DNA from 4 places in the Streptomyces sp. NBC_01591 genome. Region 1 is predicted to be linked to each of the others. Evidence: riboswitches for the same ligand, from Rfam matches in the RefSeq annotation. Region 1 holds a riboswitch; each other region holds the start of a gene.
The links. Region 1 has a riboswitch for cyclic di-AMP ahead of OG978_RS16625 (transglycosylase family protein). Riboswitches for the same ligand answer to the same signal wherever they lie in the genome.
Positions count from the first base shown of each region.

Region 2: another riboswitch for cyclic di-AMP. It lies ahead of OG978_RS38765 (transglycosylase SLT domain-containing protein); the one in region 1 lies ahead of OG978_RS16625 (transglycosylase family protein).
Region 3: another riboswitch for cyclic di-AMP. It lies ahead of OG978_RS21720 (M23 family metallopeptidase); the one in region 1 lies ahead of OG978_RS16625 (transglycosylase family protein).
Region 4: another riboswitch for cyclic di-AMP. It lies ahead of OG978_RS36000 (M23 family metallopeptidase); the one in region 1 lies ahead of OG978_RS16625 (transglycosylase family protein).

Region 1 is NZ_CP109327.1:3,586,525-3,589,724, forward strand. Features, by position in the region: gene eno (phosphopyruvate hydratase) at 1-148, opposite strand, end outside; gene OG978_RS16625 (transglycosylase family protein) at 435-1,211, opposite strand; cyclic di-AMP (ydaO/yuaA leader) riboswitch at 1,215-1,386, opposite strand; gene OG978_RS16630 (transglycosylase family protein) at 1,687-2,661, opposite strand; gene OG978_RS16635 (cytochrome P450 family protein) at 2,767-3,200, opposite strand, start outside.
Region 2 is NZ_CP109327.1:8,369,651-8,372,850, reverse strand. Features, by position in the region: gene OG978_RS38770 (FAD-dependent monooxygenase) at 1-868, shown strand, start outside; gene OG978_RS38765 (transglycosylase SLT domain-containing protein) at 904-1,401, opposite strand; cyclic di-AMP (ydaO/yuaA leader) riboswitch at 1,404-1,593, opposite strand; gene OG978_RS38760 (ABC-F family ATP-binding cassette domain-containing protein) at 2,234-3,200, shown strand, end outside.
Region 3 is NZ_CP109327.1:4,657,845-4,661,044, forward strand. Features, by position in the region: gene OG978_RS21715 (PP2C family protein-serine/threonine phosphatase) at 1-706, shown strand, start outside; cyclic di-AMP (ydaO/yuaA leader) riboswitch at 991-1,143, shown strand; gene OG978_RS21720 (M23 family metallopeptidase) at 1,155-2,309, shown strand; gene OG978_RS21725 (aldo/keto reductase) at 2,522-3,200, shown strand, end outside.
Region 4 is NZ_CP109327.1:7,772,892-7,776,091, forward strand. Features, by position in the region: gene OG978_RS35995 (alpha-galactosidase) at 1-1,068, shown strand, start outside; cyclic di-AMP (ydaO/yuaA leader) riboswitch at 1,366-1,522, shown strand; gene OG978_RS36000 (M23 family metallopeptidase) at 1,526-2,470, shown strand; gene OG978_RS36005 (SGNH/GDSL hydrolase family protein) at 2,658-3,200, shown strand, end outside.

The DNA of each region.
Region 1 (3,200 bases):
CGATGGCCTCGAACGCGCCGGTGGAGGCGCCGGACGGAACGGCAGCACGGCCCGTGCTGCCGTCGTCGAGGCCGACCTCTACCTCGACCGTGGGGTTACCTCGGGAGTCGAGGATTTCCCGGGCTACGACGACGTCGATGGACGGCACGAGGCATCTCCTTCTGGGATATGACGCTGGTTGTGCAGGGTCACTTTGGCCTTGCGACAAGAGCCTAACCGGCCCGGCCCGCTCAGCCCGACGACCGCCCGTCCCCTGGGACGAAAAAGGACCCAAGGGCGCACATTGCCGGGCAAACAGCCAGAAATTTACTGGCCGGTAACTACAACAGTTGAACGATCCGGCGCTCCCCCGAGCGGAAACGGCAGAACCCCGGCCCGGCGCGTACGGGGGAATGCGCGCCGGGCCGGGGCACTCGGGGAGGAGAGAGCCGCGACTACTTCGTCAGGTGCAGCTGCTGACCCGGGTAGATCAGGTCGGCGTCCTTGACGATGTCCTTGTTCAGCTCGAACAGCTGCTGCCAGCCGCCCTCGACCTTGTGGTCGGCCGCGATCTCGCTCAGCGAGTCGCCGGAGACGACCTTGTACTCACCATCGCCCTTCTTGACCTTCTCGCCGGTCGGGGTGGTGACGGTCTTCTTCGACTCGGCCTGCGGGGTGGCGGAGCGCTCCGAGCGGGAGGCGGCGGGGGCCTCGGTGCGCTCGCTCTGCTTCGGCTGGGCCTGCTGGGTCGGCTGCGACTGCTGCTTCGGGGCAGCCGGGGCACTCTGCTGCTCGGTGGCGCCGGAGCTCGCGGTGGAGTTCGAGGAGGAGCCGGCGTCGACGCCCGGGTCGACACCGTCGTTGGTCAGGCCACCGGCACCGGCGCAGGCCCAGGCACCCGGGCCCTGCATGTCGAGGAGCTTCTCGGCGGTGGCGATCTGCTGGGCCTTGGTGGCCAGGTCGGCACGGGCGGCGTACTGCGTACCGCCGGCGGCGGCCCAGCTGGACTGCGAGAACTGCAGACCGCCGTAGTAGCCGTTGCCGGTGTTGATGGACCAGTTGCCACCGGACTCGCACTGGGCGACGGCGTCCCAGGTGGCGACGGAGGCGGCGGAGGCGCTGGTCGCACCCATCAGGGGCACGGCGACAGCGGCACCGGCGACACCGGCGAGCGTGGCGATACGGACGGCCTTGGACGGGCGGCGGTGCTTGCCCTTGCTGGAAAGCAGCATGGAACTTCTCCTCACCGACGCCTGCGAGGTGAGCTGTCGGGTTCGGGCCAAGTGAGTTGCCCGGTCGCACGTCCTAGCACGCGACTTCACCCCAAGCCGGTCCTGATGCGTCTTTCGACGATCGGGCCCGGCGCTTACCTGGGTCCCCCGCTCCTGCCTACGGCGCTTTACGCGTCTGTTCCCTTCGACCGACGGCAGGATTCGGCGTGACGGTCGACGGGGCCCGCGGTGCGAGCGGTTCCGACCGTAAACATACGCAACCCCCACATTCAAAGATGGACACATCGGACAATCAACCCGTACTTGCATCTGAAGAACTGTCGTTTCCGCAGGTGGGACGTGATGCGGAAGGGCTCCCCAGGCGCGACACGCCAGTTGACGCAAAGAGACCCATGTCTCACTTACGCATAAGCGGACATAGGTCCCTGAACTGGCCCAGTTTTTGGGGCGTTTTTAGTCGATTATCAGACCACCCTCACTTGACCTTCACATCGAGATCGAGGCTCTGGCCAGGGAGGACGAGGTCCGGGTCGGAGCCGACGGCACCCTTGTTGGCCTCGTAGAGCGCGGGCCAGCCACCGGGAACCTTCTGTGCATCAGCAATCGACCAGAGGTTGTCGCCGGGCCGGACGGTGTACGCGCCGTCAGCCACCGGCTCGGCCGTGTCGCGGGCGCCGTTGCCCCCGCGGGAGGCGTGACGGCCCGACTCACGGTTGCCGCCGCCCGTGTCGCGATTCCCCTCGGCGGCCGGCGTGCCACGATGCTTGCCGCCCACATCACCGGACGAGTCGGGCGAATCGGACGCGTCACGGGGTGCGTCGGAGGGCGCCTCCGAGGGCGCACCGGAGGACGGGGTGGTCGAGGCCGAGGACTTCGGGGACGGCGAGGCCTTCCCTGACGGCTTGTCGGCCCCGTCCGGGCCGTCCGCACCGTCCACGGCGCCCGTACCGTCCGAGGCGCTCTCGGACGGTACGGCGTCGCTCGACGGGTCCGTCGACGCGTCGTCAGCCGGCTTCGCGCTCCCGGTCGGGTCGTCGGCGGGGACGGAACCCGGGTCGACCCCCGGCAGCGTCCCGTCCACCGCGAGGCCGGAGATGACCGCGCAGCTGGGCCAGGCCTGCGGGCCCCGGTCGTCCAGGACCTTCTCGGCCACCGCTATCTGCTGCGCCCGGCTGGCGAGGTCGGCGCGCTCCGCGTACGCCTCACCGCCGTACGCCTTCCAGGTCTCCTGCGAGAACTGCAGACCGCCGTAGTAGCCGTTGCCGAGGTCGGCGCTCCACATGCCGCCGCTCTCGCACTCGGCCACCCGGTCCCAGGTCGTGGCGTCGGCCGCGTGCGCACCGGAGGCGCCGAGCAGCGGGATGGCGATGGCCGATCCGGTCACGCCCGCGGCGACGACGATGGCGGGTGCCTGACGGGGGCGACGGTGTCTGCCGTTCGCGGAGCCCATGGGGTTGCCTTCCGTGTGACTGACGTGCGACTGGTGAGTCGAACGGTGAACCTAGCGGGACTCGAACGCGTGTCACAAGTCGATGCAGCGCGGATCACGTGAAAGTCACAGAGTTGACGGAGTGTCATTTTCTGCGCGGGCGGGCCCCGGTGTGAACTCCACGGGGAGCGTGCGAAGTCCACGCATGATGAGCCCGCCACGCCACCGCAAATCGGTAGGTTTCACCGCAAGCCGCAGGTCCGGAAGGCGGTTCAGAAGCGTGGCGAGCGCGGTCTGTCCCTCCAGTCTGGCGAGCGGCGCTCCCAGGCAGTAGTGGATGCCGTGCCCGTATCCGAGGTGCTGATTGTCACGCCGTGCGAGGTCGAGCGTGTCGGGGTTTTCGAAGCGTTCCGGGTCGCGGTCGGCGGCGGCGAGCACCACGAGTACGGGGTCCCCGGCCGCGATGTCCTGTCCGCCGAGCGTCAGCGGCTCGGTGGCGAACCGCCAGGTGGCCAGCTCCACCGGGCCGTCGTACCGCAGCAGTTCCTCGATGCCGGTCT
Region 2 (3,200 bases), 4.8 Mb from region 1:
CCCGATCGTGGGCATCCCCCGGGCCACGCTGCACCGGTTGCTGCGCGAGGCGCTGCCGCCCGGATCCCTGGTCATCGGGGCCGAGGTGACGTCCGTCGACCGATCCGACGCCTCGCGGGTGCGCCTCACCGCCGGTGACACTCTCCGCGACGCGGATCTGGTCGTGGCCGCCGACGGGATCAGCAGCCGGTTGCGCTCCCAGCTCTTCCCGGGGCACCCCGGTCCGGCCTACAGCGGCTCGACGGTGCTGCGCGCCATCACCGAGTCCCCGGTCGACCTGCGGACCGACTTCGAGCTCACCTGGGGACCGGGGGCCGAGTTCGGTCACATCGCCTTCTCGGACGGCCGGGCAGAGTGGCACGCGGTGCTCAACGCTCCCGCCGGTGTGCGCCATCCGGACCCGCTCGCCGAGGTCCGCCGCCGGTTCGGCGGCTGGCACGACCCCATTCCCGCCCTGCTGGCGGCGACCCGGCCCGATGCCGTCCTGCACCGTGACGTCAACGAGCTGGTCGCCCCGCTCCCTTCCTACGCGGTGGGCCGGGTCGCCCTGCTCGGCGATGCCGCCCACGCCATGACCCCGAATCTCGGCCAGGGGGCCTGCCAGGCACTGGAGGACGCGGCGACGCTGGCCGCCGCGCTCGCCACCGAACCCACCGTCGAGTCGGCGCTCAGCCGCTACGACGCCGAGCGCCGGCCCCGCAGCCAGTCGGTCGCCCGGGCCGCTCGGCAGGCCGGCCGGATGGGCCAGCAGCTGTCCCGTCCGGCGGCCGTCGCCCTGCGCAATACAGCGCTGCGGCTCGCACCGTCCCGCGTCACCGTCCGCACGATCCTGCGCCACGCCGACTGGACGCCCCCGCGGCTGGGCTGACCGCGGGGGCGACGGCCGGGCGGCGGCGCCGTACGTCAGTAGGCTCCGAAGACGTTGTCGATGGAGCCGTACTTGGCGGCCGCGTAGTTGCACGCTGCCGTGATGTTGGCGACGGGGTCGTAGCTGTCCATCGCGGTACCGGGCACGTGGTAGGCCCGGAACGTCGGATCGATGACCTGGAGGAGCCCCTTGGACGGCGTCCCGGCGGCGGCGTTCGAGTCCCAGTTGTTGATGGCCAGGGGGTTGCCGGAGGACTCGCGCATGATGTTGCGGTGGATGCTGGCGTAGCTGCCGGGGATGCCGTGCTTGGCCATGACGGCCAGCGACTCCTTGATCCAGCCGTCCAGATCGTTCGTGTACGTCGCGGACTGCGCGGCCGGGGCGGCGGCGCTGACGGACTGCGCCGGCGCCGCCGAGGCGGTGTGGGCACCGATCAGCGGCAGCATGAGGGCGGCTGCGCCCGTGCCCACGGCGATGAAACCCCGGGTCAGCGAGGTGGACTTACGACGACGGTACGTACCCGTTGAGGGCATGATGGATTCCTCTCCGTCGCCTGCGAGGTGAGCTGTCGGGTTCAGGCTGGAGATGCCTGGCCGCACATGGGCGCGACTTCACCCCGAGCCGTTCCGGATACCGGGATCGGCGGCTTACCTGGGTTCCCCGCTCCTGCCGTACACGAGTGGGTCGGATTGCCGGACGGCGGCAGGATTCGGCGTTCCGTCCGGATTGACGGTGACCGTAGGCGAGGAGACACGAAAGGGACAAGCCCCCAATTTTCGAATGCAATTCACCCACAAGATCAAGGCACGGGAATTTCGGTAATCCACCTCACACCGCGCGTCCCCTTTTCCTTGCCCGGAAAGGGAACCGACTCGCGCGACTCGCCGTCCAGGGCGCCGAACGTGACTCGCGCCACAAATACCCAAAAGGTGCATTTCGCGCCATGATTAAAAGCGATATTGGTGGCGAATGATCCTTTTATTAACCAAAAGATCAATTCGGGTGAATAACTCATACCGGACAGATGCCTCGCCGTGCGGGTCTCGCGCCCCCGACGCCCACCCGGCACCGGGAGGCATTGCCTTTCCCCCTCCCTGTCGTTATGGTTTCCATGTCCTGTTGTCTCCGATAGAGGTGGACGTTGCGCATCTGAGGTTCGCGAACATCGCGCCGTACGGCTCCGCCCGTACGCCCGTCACGCTGTAGCAGTGCTCCGCACTGCCCGTGACCCCGCGTGGATGCGACCTCGGTGCATGAGCCGTCCCTCGATCTTCTGGACCGCCACACCTCTGCCCCTGCCCGGTCGCTGCGTGGTGCTCGCATACGAGGCCCCCATTCACCACGTTTGCGACTGCGAGGAACACCATGGCGAGACCCACCACCCCCGGCGCCTCCCTCACCTGCTCGGCCCTGACCTTCCGGTGGCCGGACGGCACGACCGTCTTCGACGGGCTCTCCCTCAGCATCGGCCGGGGCCGCATCGGTCTCGTCGGCACCAACGGTGCGGGCAAGTCCACCCTGCTCCGACTGCTCGCCGGTCAACTGCGCCCGTCCCAGGGGTCGGTGACCGTCGGCGGCAGCCTCGCCCACCTTCCGCAGAACATCACCCTCGACACAACACTGCGGGTGGACCGGGCCCTGGGCATCGCCGAGCGGCGCGACGCGCTGCGCGCCATCGAGGCCGGCGATGTCGACGAGAAGCACTTCGAGACGATCGGCGACGACTGGGACGTCGAGGAACGGGCCCTGGCGACACTCGGCTCGCTCGGGCTGGGAGGCATTGAACTGGACCGCACCGTCGGCCAGTTGTCCGGCGGTGAGACCGTCCTGCTGCGGCTGGCCGCGCTGCTGCTGGAGCGCCCCGACGTCCTGCTCCTGGACGAGCCCACCAACAACCTCGATGTGTTCGCCCGCCGGAGGCTCTACGAGGCCGTCGACTCCTGGCGCTCGGGCGTACTGGTCGTGGTCAGCCACGACCGCGAACTGCTGGAGCGCGTGGACCGCATCGCCGAACTGCGCACCGGATCCGTGAACTGGTACGGCGGTGGCTGGTCCGCGTACGAGGAGGCCGTGGCCACCGAACAGGAGGCCGCCGGGCGGATGTTGCGGTCCGCCGAGGCCGACGTGCGCCGCCAGAAACGCGAACTGGAGGAGACCCATGTGAAGCTGGCCCGGCGGCAGCGGAACGGCAGGAGGATCGAGGCCGAGGGCAGCCTCCCGAAGATCCTGGCAGGCCGCCGGAAGCGGTCCGCGCAGGAGTCGGCGGGCAAGCTTCGCGGCGTCCACGAGGAACGTCTCAGTGAGGCACGCGAGCGCCGGGAGGAAGCCGCGG
Region 3 (3,200 bases), 1.1 Mb from region 1:
GGCGGCACAGGCGGACGAGTTCGTCGGCGGCGATCTGTTCGCCGTGGCGGACACCCCGTGGGGGGTGCGGCTGGTGGTCGGGGACGTGCGGGGGAAGGGGCTCGACGCCGTGGAGACGGTGGCGGTGGTCATCGGGGCGTTCCGCGAGGCGGCCGAGCAGGAACCCTCGCTGGAGGGGGTGGCGAGGCGGCTGGAACGGGCGCTGGGGCGGGAGGAGGCGCGACGGGGCGGGCTCGACGTGCTGGAGGGCTTCATCACCGCCGTGCTGGCCGAGATCCCGTCCGGGCTGCCCCGGGTGCGGATCGTCAACCGCGGCCACCCCGAGCCGATCCTGCTGCACCCGGACGGGGCACTGGAGGTACTGAAGCCCTCCGTGCCCGCGCTGCCGCTCGGGATGGATCTGGGGGTGTGGCCGGAGCACACGGACGAGTGGGACCTGCCGGCCGGGACGACCCTGCTCCTCTACACGGACGGCCTCTCCGAGGCGCGGAACGCCGAGGGGGTCTTCTACGATCCGGCGGCCCGGCTGCGCGGGCGGATCTTCCCCGGGCCCGAGGAACTGCTGTCCGCGCTGACCGATGACGTGCGCCTGCACACGGGGGGTGAGTCGACCGACGACATGGCATTGCTCGCGGTCGTACGTCCTGCGGAGGGGCAGCCGGACCGGCGAAGGACCGTGCGGATCGTCGGCGCGGAGGAGGCGTGAGGGGCGGGTCTGGTGCGGGGGGCTGCACGAGGGGCTGTGATGTGGCGGACGCGATGCCACCGTGCGTAACCGAAAGACGCCGCTCCGCATAACATTTGACGCAACGTCAGAAACGGGGTAATGGCTGAGGGTCGGTCAACTCGTCCGTTTCCACCCGCTTATGTCCCGTAAGGCTCAGGCCAAAGACGTGAACGATCAGTGGGAACAGCTTGGAATACGGCCCCGGTGTCTATTAACGTTCGATAACGCAGCGCGGTCGTCCCAGCCGTCATCAGTGGCGGCACCGTGCGCGAGCGCCGAATTCCGCAAGGGAACCGGGGAACCACCTACATGGGGTGAATCGGACACCTGTGTCTCGTGAGAGGCAGAGGGGCCCGTAGGAGACCTTCCTGCTCCGAACCCGTCAGCTAACCCGGTAGGCGAGAAGGAAGGAAAGGAGTGCGCCCCCGTGGCGTCCAACAAGCCTGCCCCCGAGGCCCCGTCTCGGTTCAATCCCGGCTACGGCACCGAGCCGGGTGGCGACTTCACCACCGAGTTCACCGCCGATTTCACGGGTGAGTTCACCACCGAGTTCACCGGCGAGTTCGGCAACGACTTCCGCGCCGACGGCAACGGTGAACCCGAACGCGGCTGGGACGAGTGGAACCCCACCGAGGAGTCCGTCCGCCCCGTGCGCGGCAGGCACCGCGTCGCCAAGCAGCGCAACGGACTTGCCCGCAGCTCCACGGTGCTGGGTGTCGGCGTCATCGCGGCGGTCGGCGCGGGCGGCATGGCCAGCGCGCAGAGCAAGCCGCCGGTCTCCATCTCCGTGCCCGACTCCATCTCGGACAACCTCCCCGACGCCAAGTCCCTTCCCGGCGTGGGCTCCCTGTTCTCCGACGAGTCCGAGCCGGACAAGGCCGAGATCGCCGCCGCTTCCGCCCCGCTCACCACCGCCGGCCTCACCACCGCCGAGGCCGAGCAGGGTGCGACGGACGCCGGCGAGGCGCTCCGCGCCCGCATCCTCCAGCAGGCCGAGCAGCAGCAGGACGCCGCCGACGCCGAGGCCAAGGCTGCTCAGGAGAAGGAAGCCGCGGAGAAGGCCGCCGCCGAGGCCAAGAAGCAGCAGGACGAGGCCGAGGCCAAGGCCGCCGCCGAGAAGAAGAAGGCGGAGGAGGAGGCCAAGAAGAAGGCGGAGGCCGCGCGGCTCGCCAAGCTCGCCGCCAGCTACGCCATCCCGACCTTCTCGTACACGATCACCTCGACCTACGGCCAGGCCGGTTCGATGTGGTCCTCCGGCTACCACACCGGCCTCGACTTCGCCGCTCCGACCGGTACCCCGATCAAGGCCGTTCACGGCGGCACGATCAAGTCGGCCGGCCTGGCAGGCTCGTACGGCTACCGCACCGTGCTGGAGTTGGAGGACGGTACGGAGATCTGGTACTGCCACCAGTCCTCGATCGGCGTCAGCGCGGGCCAGAAGGTCACCACCGGCGAGACCATCGGCCGGGTCGGCGCGACCGGCAATGTGACGGGACCCCACCTCCACCTGGAGGTCCACACCGCCGACGGTACGGGCATCGACCCGATGGCCTGGCTCCGCGGCAAGGGCCTCAACATCTGAGGCGACGCCTGCCCCGCCCACCTCGCGGGGCTCATGGTCCGAGCCGGTTCGCCGGCCGATGAACCCCGGCAGCCCTGACGCTCACCCCCCGACGTCAGGGCTGCCGGTCTGTTGTGAGCGGCGGGGAAGAGCGGTCGGCCGGGAAGAGCGGTCGGTGGAGAAAACGGCGGGCACCTGGAATAGCGGACTCGCCGGAATCCGTTGATCCACTTATGACTTCTCTTCGTGAACTGGGCTCTTCCGGCCTTCAGGTCTTCCCGCTCGCTCTCGGTGGCAACGTCTTCGGCTGGACCGCCGACGAGGCGCAGTCATTCGCCGTGCTGGACGCGTACGCCGCGGCCGGCGGCAACTTCATCGACACCGCCGACGCGTACTCCGCCTGGATCCCGGGCAACAAGGGCGGCGAGTCCGAGACCGTCATCGGCAAGTGGCTCGCCGCCCGCGCCAACCGCTCCGACATCGTCGTCGCCACGAAGGTCGGTGCCCACCCCGAGTACAAGGGGCTCGCCCCCGCCAACATCAAGGCCGCGGCCGAGGAGTCGCTGCGCCGGCTCGGCACCGACCACATCGATCTCTACTACACGCACTTCGACGACGAGACCGTGCCGGTCGAGGAGATCATCACCGCTCTGGACCAGCTGGTGAAGGAGGGCAAGGTCCGGGAGATCGCCGCCTCCAACATCAGCCCCGAGCGGCTCCAGGCCTCCCTGGACTTCTCGGAGCGCGAGGGGCTGGCCCGCTACGTCGCCCTTCAGCCGCACTACAACCTGGTCTCCCGCGACACGTACGAGGGCGAACTCCAGGACACGGCAGCCCGCGCCGGGCTCGCCGCGGTGCCGTACTACGCCCTGGCCTCCGGCTTCCTCACCGGCAAGTACCGTCCGGGCGCTT
Region 4 (3,200 bases), 4.2 Mb from region 1:
TGGTTCGGGCAGCGGACCAGTGACCGGGCCGGGCTCGGCGACTGGACGCCCAATCCGGACCGCTTCCCGGGCGGGCTGAAGCCGCTCGCCGACGAAGTGCACGGGCTCGGCATGCAGTTCGGCATCTGGGTCGAGCCGGAAATGGTCAATGCCGACAGTGATCTCTATCGCGCGCACCCCGACTGGGTGCAGCACTTCCCCGGGCGGGCGCGGACGGAGTACCGCAACCAGCTGGTGCTCAATCTGGCCCGCCCCGATGTGCAGGAATATCTCTGGGAACAGCTGGACACGCTGCTCTCCGAGACGCCCGTCGACTATGTGAAATGGGATTTCAACCGCTGCTTCACCGATGCCGGCTGGCCGGGCGAGGAGTACCCGCAGAAACTCTGGGTCGAGCATGTGGACGCTCTGTACGCACTGATCGACCGGCTCAGGGCCGCGCACCCCTCGGTCGCGTTCGAGTCCTGCTCGGGCGGCGGCGGCCGGATCGACCTGGGGATCCTGTCCCGTACGGACCAGGTGTGGACCTCCGACAACACCGACCCGCTCGACCGTCTCGCCATCCAGGAGGGCTTCGGGCACATCCATCCGGCCCGGGTGATGGCCGCCTGGGTCACCGACAGCCCGAACCACCAGCTCAACGGCAGGGTGAGCTCGCTGCGCTTCCGTTTCGTGAGTGCGATGGCCGGTGTGCTCGGGGTCGGCGGGGACCTCACCGAATGGAGCGAGGAGGAGCTGGCCGAGGCTCGGACCTGGGTGGACCTCTACAAGGAGATCCGTCCGGTCGTGCAGCAGGGAGCGCTGTACCGGCTGCGTGAGCCGCGCGGTGGACTGAGCGCGGTCCAGTACGTCCACGGGGTGGAGACCGTGGTCCTGATGTGGCTGGAGGCGCAGCGATACGGGGAGCGGCCCCCGGCCCTGCGGCTGCGCGGGCTCGACCCCGCGGCGACGTACACCTGCCTGGACACGGGGGCGGTGCACCACGGTTCGGTACTGCTGCATCAGGGGCTGCACACCGGACTCCGGGGGGATCTCGACGCGCGGGTGCTGAGGCTGCGGCGGGGGTGACAGACGGGACATGTCCGTAATGCGGGCTTTTGTCCGAACATCGCCCGTTTGTATGGGAGATGATCGCCGTCTCGTGAGCGGGATCATATCCGTGACGGTGTGTGGTGACGGGAGGGTCGGGTATTCCGTGCGCGGCGCGGAAATTCAAGATCCTTAATCCACGGAGTGTGACCGGAATTCCGCGCCGATTTCCCCGGCGCGGATTCCGGTGTGGAACCCGTGGCTTGTTCTCATCGTCCCGACTCGCTTACGGTCACCGTCAATCCGGACGGACCGCCTAATCCTGCCGCCGACCGGAATTCGCATCCACTCATCGCGTGGCAGGAGCGGGGGAACCAGGTAAGCCGCCGACCGGAGAATTCCGGCCGGCTCGGGGTGAAGTCGCGCTCAGCGCGGCCGGGCATCTCCAGCCCGAACCCGACAGCTCACCTCGCAGGCGCCGGAGAGGAAATACTTCATGCCCATATCGGGTAAGCACCGTCGTCCGAAGATCAGCACCATCGCCCGTGGCGTCGCCGCGGCAAGCGCCGGCGGCGCCGTCGTCGCACTGCCGCTGCTCGGTGCCACCGGTGCCCACGCCGCGGAGCAGGCCGCCCCGGCCGCCGCGCCGCAGTCGGCCGCCGCCACCATGCACGCCGCGCCGGTCGCGCAGAAGAAGGCAGCCACCACGACCACGACGTACTCCGTCGTCTCCGGCGACTACCTGTCGAAGATCGCCGCCGAGCACAAGGTCAAGGGCGGCTGGCAGAAGCTGTACCAGGACAACCGCAAGGTCGTCGGCGAGGACCCCAGCCTGATCTTCCCGGGCATGAAGCTGACCCTCGGCTCCAAGGCCTCCGGCAACGCCGCGCCCACCGGCGCCGGCACCGGCTCGGCCCTCCCGTCGAAGGTGGCCACAGCGCCCTCGACGGCCGCGGAGAAGTCCGCCCCGGCCAAGTCCTCGGCCGCCCCGGAGTCCAAGGCCCCGGCCTCCGCCCCGGCCGCCCAGAGCAACGGCTCCGGCTACGTCCACCCGGTCCCCGGCAACCACACCACCAACTACCGCGCCTCCGGCTCCAACTGGTCCAGCGGCAGCCACTCCGGGATCGACTTCCCGGTCGCCACCGGCACCAGCGTGAAGTCCATCACCTCCGGCACCGTCGTCGCCGCCGGCTGGGGCGGCGCGTACGGCAACCAGGTCGTCATCAAGCACGCCGACGGCCGCTACTCGCAGTACGGCCACCTGTCCTCCGCCTCCGTCTCGGTGGGCCAGGCCGTGAGCGCCGGTCAGCAGATCGGCCTCTCCGGCTCCACCGGCAACTCCACCGGTCCGCACCTTCACTTCGAGGTCCGCACGGGCCCGGCCTACGGCTCGGACATCGACCCGATCGCCTACCTGGCCTCGCACGGCATCTACGTCTGAGCCGAACGGCCGGGCAGCTGGGTGACAGCATGACCTGAGCAACACAGCAGGGGCGGTGCGCGGCGGCGCACCGCCCCTGCTGCTTATTCCCCCTTTACCAAAAACTGACTGGGTGGTCTATCTCACCACCCGTCAACCCCTTATTACGGTCGCGTAGGTCACATTCGGCGGTGCAGGATAAGCGTTTGTGGCAGACGATTCGAGAAAAAATCAACGTGGCGTCAACAACCGACAGGGCGTCATCGGGTCGTACGCGGCGATTGGCGACAGTTTCACCGAGGGAGTCGGCGACCCCGGCCCGGACGGGACCTTCGTCGGCTGGGCGGACCGTTTCGCGGTACTTCTCGCGGACCAGCTCCCGGACCCCGATGCGGCGACGGAGACCGAAGGTTCCGTGCACGGGAATTTCAGGTACGCCAATCTCGCCGTACGCGGACGCCTCCTCGACCAGATCGTCGAGGAGCAGGTGCCGCGCGCCAAGGAGCTCGCACCCGACCTGGTGAGCTTCTGTGCGGGCGGCAACGACATCATCCGGCCGGGCACCGACCCCGACGACGTGGCCGAGCGCTTCGAGCGCGCCGTTGCCGAACTGACCCAAGCGGTCGGCACGGTCATGGTCACCACCGGCTTCGACACCCGTGGCATTCCCGTGCTGCGCCATCTGCGCGGCAAGATCGCCACCTACACCGCCCATGTGAGGGCCATCGCCGACCGCTACGACTGCCCGGTC